DNA from 2 places in the Vibrio sp. 10N.261.51.F12 genome. Region 2 is predicted to be linked to the other one. Evidence: predicted binding sites of a transcription regulator. Region 2 holds the regulator's gene; the other holds the start of a gene.
The links. The regulator PurR, encoded in region 2, represses purine synthesis genes. The targets are predictions, from matches to a motif close to TNANGNAAACGTTTNCNTNA.
Positions count from the first base shown of each region.

Region 1: a site for PurR is predicted at 1,387-1,406, ahead of purT (formate-dependent phosphoribosylglycinamide formyltransferase). Genes of this name have one in related genera too.

Region 1 covers NZ_JBFROV010000014.1:10,002-13,208, reverse strand. The annotation lists gene AB4405_RS07320 (thiopurine S-methyltransferase) at 1-6, shown strand, start outside; gene purT (formate-dependent phosphoribosylglycinamide formyltransferase) at 153-1,328, opposite strand; gene cdd (cytidine deaminase) at 1,488-2,375, opposite strand; gene AB4405_RS07305 (CidB/LrgB family autolysis modulator) at 2,630-3,207, opposite strand, start outside.
Region 2 covers NZ_JBFROV010000016.1:253,058-256,264, forward strand. The annotation lists gene AB4405_RS11420 (TVP38/TMEM64 family protein) at 1-457, opposite strand, end outside; gene AB4405_RS11425 (TfoX/Sxy family DNA transformation protein) at 581-1,171, opposite strand; cyclic di-GMP riboswitch class I at 1,285-1,368, opposite strand; gene purR (HTH-type transcriptional repressor PurR) at 1,541-2,551, opposite strand; gene torD (molecular chaperone TorD) at 2,899-3,207, opposite strand, start outside.

The sequences.
Region 1 (3,207 bases), on a different contig from region 2:
AAATAGTCTGATCAGTGGTTAGTTTGGATATGATAACGAGAGATAGCGGCTATTTGGGCTACTATCTCTCTGCATTCATGTTTCAGGTTGGTGGAAAGCAGCGGGGGCGACAATCGTACAGTATGTAACAACCGTGCATACCGCTAATTAGGTTAGTAAACCACTTTCACGTGCTTCGCACTGTCAATCGCATCATCGATAGCGCTTTCAATCGACTTACGGCGAGTCAGAGAAACGCCTAGTCGGCGTCGACCATCAATATCAGGCTTACCAAATAAACGAACTTGTGTTTGAGGCATTGAAACCGCCTCAGATACACCGGTAAAACGAATGTTATCTGATGTGCCTTGCCCAAGAATTACTGCAGAAGCCGATGGGCCATACTGTGCGATGTGATTGATAGGCATGCCTGTGAATGCGCGCACATGAAGTGCAAACTCTGACATTTCTTGTGAAATGAGCGTCACTAAGCCAGTGTCATGAGGGCGAGGAGAGACTTCGTTAAAAATGACTTTATCTCCCTTTACAAATAATTCAACACCAAACAAACCATAACCACCAAGCGCATTAACCACTTGTTCAGCGGTATATTCAGCGGCTTTAGTCGCGTTTTCAGACATCACTTGTGGTTGCCACGATTCACGATAATCACCATCTTCTTGACGGTGCCCAATAGGCGCACAAAAAGACACACCGTCCACGGCACGGACAGTGAGTAGAGTGATCTCATAATCAAAATCGATGAAACCTTCTACGATGACACGTCCTGCACCAGTGCGTCCACCTTCTTGGGCATACGTCCAGGCGTTATCGATATCGTCTTGATTTTTAATGATACTCTGGCCTTTGCCTGAAGAACTCATTACGGGTTTTACGACGCAAGGGATACCAACGTATTCTACGGCGCTTACGAAGTCTTCGTAGCTGTCGGCAAAGCGATAAGGAGAGGTATTAAGGCCAAGTTCTTCTGCGGCAAGTCGACGAATACCTTCGCGGTTCATCGTCAACTTGGTGGCGTTTGCCGTTGGCACAACATTTAGCCCTTGAGCTTCAAGTTCCACCAGCTTTTCTGTGGCGATAGCTTCAATTTCTGGGACGACAAAATCAGGTTTTTCTTTTGTGATGATCGCTTCAAGTGCATCACCGTCTAGCATGTCGAGTACATAGCTGCGATGAGCAACTTGCATGGCTGGTGCGTTAGGATATCGATCGCACGCAATGACCTCTAATCCGAGACGCTGACATTCAATAGCGACTTCTTTACCAAGCTCGCCTGAGCCCAGTAATAACACTCGGGTAGCATTTTCACTCGTTGCAGTACCAAACATATTAGATCCTTGTGTATAAATCAGGAAAATTCCGGTGAATAATACTGATTTATACAGAAAAAGCAATCGTTTGCGCGCGTGTTTTATGCCGTAATTAAGAGAATCACTTTGAGTTGGGAAGGTAGACGTGCTTCAGCTTGGAAGCACGTTATTTATTGCTTAAATAGTAGCGTATTCGACCTGAATGTCTGGATTAATGGCTTCTAGCGTAGCTTGAGTGTCTGCTAGGTGGCTAATTTTGCCGTCAGCCATCTCAACCAAAGCAACGAGACTAATATCATTCAACGATTGTTTCGCCAATAATAGCTGAGCAAGTGCAACCTGTAGCGGCGGTAAACTAGGGTTAAACGCCGCATTTTCGGCATAAGCACCTTGAAATAAACGACCATCGTTCATCTTGATAGCAACGCCGCTAAGATTATTAGTATAAGGTGCATGGCTACGGTTCAAAGCGTCAACGGCTTGCTTCATTAACAGACTGACATTGCTAATATCTTTACCGTGAGAAAGAGGCGTCATTAAACCATCGGTGATCCCTAAGTCCCCAGGACCAAATGCTTCTGGTAAGTATTGCTGTAATGTCATTTCGTCGCGTTCAGGCAGCTGAACGACGAGCTGTTGGGCGGTGGTCAATTCATTCATAAATTGGCGGCAGTGCCCACAAGGACTGAAGTTAATGGTGATGTCTTTGACGCCTTGCTCACCTTTCATCCAAGCGTGACTTATCGCCGATTGCTCTGCGTGAACCGTTTGACCGAGCTGAGCACCAAGGAACTCCATATTGGCACCAAAATAGAGCTTACCAGACGTCCCTCGAACAATTGCACCAACAAAGAACTCAGAAATAGGGGCATAGGAATATGCCGCTGCAAAAGGGAGCAACGCCAGGCGCAGCTCATTATCGGCTAGCCCTGAAAGAGAAAGCAGCGTTTCAAATTGGCTAGGGCTAAGCGTCGCATCGAATTGTTCATGGGTGACAATAGGTTCTAAGTACTGCTTAATGATTGCTGGCGCTTCATTGAGTACAGAGTCAAAACGATCTGTCATTCGTGTTCCCTTTAATTTCTATAAGTGTTTTTATTTATTCTATGTAACTTTATCATCACTTATATCGATCTGCATCACAATTAATGGTGCAACAATGATTCATTTTGCATAATTAGAGTGATGTCACGCAATGCTCGTTTGTTGGTGCGTCAAGATGCGCAGCAACGATCTAGCAAGATACCTAGCTCAACCAGAACAGTAACTGAGCCAAAATCGGAACTGCGCTCAGATAGTGAGGTAATCACAATACTCGCTTAGCCCAAAACGTGATTTAACCAGAGAGCGAAGGCAAAAAACGAAGGTGCTAACACTGAGGTTATGATCCCACAAATAACCAAGGCCAATGAACTAAATGCGGCATCTCTTGGATCTTTTTCGGCGCATGTTGCGGTTCCAAGTGCGTGGGAAACGGTGCCCATAGTCAGACCTTTTGCAATCGGGTGTGTGACGCCGAGCAATTGATATAAAGGGTAAGCTAAGATCGCACCAAATAAGCCGACCAATAAAACAAGTATTGCGGCGATCGCAGGCTCACCACCTAAATGACTTGAGACTTCCATTGCGATTGGTGTAGTAACGGATTTACCTAATAAGCTCGCGACTAATTGCATGTCAGCACCTAGCCAAACCGCAATAACGGACGCGGTAAACATAGAGCCTACACTGCCTACCCCACAAGCTAAGATAATGATGCGCCAATTTGCGCGAATTTGTGGCAGTTGTTCATATAAAGGGTAGGCTAGGGCAACCACGGCTGGTTGCAATAGATAACTTATCCATTCGTTGTCTTGATAGTAAGTGTCGAAGGGCACATTAAAAATTAGCAATGTTG
Region 2 (3,207 bases):
CCATGAGTAGGTTAATTAGAAAAAATGGGAAAATAGGGATGAGCCTCAAAGAAAAAAGGTAAAACGCGCCATCCTTTTCAACGCCCTTGTTGATCGTCGCCAGTTTACCGCCGAACCGCTTTTGTACCCAATCACGTAGAAGAAAACGACTGCTAAGAAAAGCGAGCGTAGCGCCAATAGTACTTGCAAAAGAGACCAGCAATAAGCTCACCCAAAAACCAAATAACGCGGCGCCCAACAAAGTGACGACAGCGGCGCCTGGGACAGAGAAGGCGGTGATGGTGATATACAGAAAGAAATAGGTAAGCGCGGCAACCAAAAAATTATTGTCAATATAAGTGGCAAGCGCTGCCTGTTGTGCCTTGGCATTTTCTAAGGTCAGGTATTGTCCAAACTCTACGCCTAGAAAAACAATAACGGCAACAAATCCTAAGCCCAATAACAATTTTTTACTCATGTCCTACTCCATGTCGATAATGCATCTTTAGTATAAGACACGAACATCGGAATTTAACTTTCAAACAGATAAAAAAAAATCAGCTAATGGGCTGATTTTTTTATAAGTAAGAGAGAGCAAGTACTAATTGATATGATTGGCTAGCTCGTCGCGCTTGGCTTGTGGAATCACAGACCAGTGAGTACCATTAATCGCACCTTCTAACGCCCAAAGTAATTCGAGACCGACACTTGTCGAGTGTGTTTTTTGAATGGCCTTGAAGGCTTCAACGGATCCATGCTCTTGAAGTGAGTTCACCGATTCTATCCCCGCTTTTTTGAGCATGCGCTCTGTTGCAAGACGTAAATTCGGGAGATCTTTTAATCGGGTTGGTTTGCAGTCAGATTGTTTTACTTTTTCATCTTTTGCGTAATCCAACGCTGAGCGTGCGTAGCTCAATATTATTTCACTGTCATCCCAGCTATCTTCAGGTAGGGCAAAATATTTTGTCACTACTGGAAATCCGCGCTTTTTATAAACGTAAGGTTTGAAGCCGTTTTGCTTGAATGTCGCGACGGTTGTTGGGTTAGTTCTGATGTGTAATTTACTGTTCACTGCTAATGCAAACATCGTATCGTCAACAAAAATGCCAAATCCACCGAACATAGAGCGGGATTTGACTTTTCCAAGTTGAGCGAACAACTGCATCGAATTTTTTAATATTGGATTGTCCATATTTGTCTTTTCTCGGTGTTATTTGATTGTGTCACCAAAATCAGGTCCGAGAGTGTAGCAAACAGGCATCAATTCCTTGTTAAATTAAAAACAAGAATTCAGTGTCCTTTGCCATCGGTAACCCCGCTACCTACCATAAATGGTTTAGGCCGGAGGCTTTGCGTCCCAACTTTTCAGATGGTTTGCCCTGTGCGTGACTTTGTTAGAATAAAGAAAAAATGCGCTAATCTGCATTGAGATATAACTAAAGTGTGATGTTGCTTCAAAAATTAGACGGGTATTTGTGCTTAAGAGGTAACATAAACTAACAATAAGGCGTATAAAATCTGGGAACAAGATCAAAAAAAAGCGCCTAACTAGGCGCCTTTGTCATTTTTTTGTCAGGTTTTTGACAGAGTGGCGTTCAATTATCTCGGGGTGCATCTCAAATATACGTTTGTCATGACCTTTATCTTTTATGCGTTCTAGCAAAATCTCAAAGGCGTTCTTTCCGACACGACGTTTCGGTTGGTGAACCGTCGTCAGTGGTGGAGAAAAATACTCAGCAAGCTCAATGTTATCGTAACCAATCACAGAGATATCTTCTGGTACGTTCAAACCGAGTTGTTGTAAACGACTCATTAGGCCTAACGCCATCGTATCGTTAAAGCAGAACACGGCGCTTGGTCGTTCTTCCATTGCGGCAATACGATTCGCTGCGATGACCGCTGTGTCACACTCAAAGTTACCTTCAAATATACGGTCTTCTTTCATTTCGATGCCGGCTTCTGATAGCGCACGCTTGTAACCAATAATGCGTTCTTGGCACACCGCTTTTTCTAGGTGACCGCTCAAACATGCGATGTCCGTATGACCTTTATCAATTAGGTATTTTGTGGCGAGATAACCACCTTCCTCCGAATTATCAATGATCTTATCTGCTTGCGAGCTCTCAGGACCCCAGTCCATGATCACTTTAGGAATATCGGAGTGACGATCAAGCATGCTAAGAAGCTCTTCTGTGAGATCTGAACACATAACGAGAATACCGTCGACGCGCTTCTCTGCTAGCATCCGAATGTAATCTCTCTGCTTTTCATACACGCCACCAGTGTTACACAGAATTAATGTGTAACCTTGACGATAGCAATAGCTTTCAACGCCATCGATAACCTCGGAGAAGAATAAGTTCGTTGATTGTGTAACCAACATACCGATGGTTTTTGTTGAGTTACATTTTAAGCTTCGCGCAACGGCGCTTGGCGCGTAATTGAGTTCTTCTACGGCGGCGTTGACTTTTTCTTGTGTGGCTTCGGCAACAAAACGTGTTTTGTTAATAACGTGAGACACAGTAGTAGTTGAAACGCCAGCTAGACGGGCGACATCTTTGATTGTTGCCATAGCTTTATCCTATTAGTAACGGCTTTTGCGTATGGTCAGCAAAAACGTCGTTGCGGTAATGCAGCTTTGTTTAATTAAAAAAGCGCTTTGGTGTATGGAATGCGTACCGAGTAAGTGAACCTAGTGAAACATTGGATTCCAATTGTGGGTTAGCTATTCACCTGACAAGGACATAATAGCTAAAGATAGGAAAGCATGGGGCACTAAAATTTGGTTTTCGCATTGAAACGGCGGATTGTAATGCTAGTCGGTGACTCTAGCAACGTTTCAACCGACAAATTTGATGATAAATTAAAATTAATATGGGGTAACACCGCCACCTTGATTGATAGCGGTGTCTGCATCGGTTACTCAGCAGTTAAATAGTTAAGGTCTAACTGACAAAATGCAATGAGGAGTGTTGCTACCGCGGCGTAAAATCCAAATACATCATACTCTTTACATTTTTTTTCGAATTGAGGCAGCCATGTCATCAGGTGCTGATTAAGGTAATCAGCTTGCTCTAATAATGCGTTGTTGATGTGCGCCTCGGACTCCAGTTCATTAGAACGAATAATAAGGTTGCCGAGAAAGTCCAACTCTATCGCGAGGTGATCGGCTGGCTCATTTAAGTCTTCAGAGACGGCGACATTGTGTTTTTTTAACAGCTCGGTCAT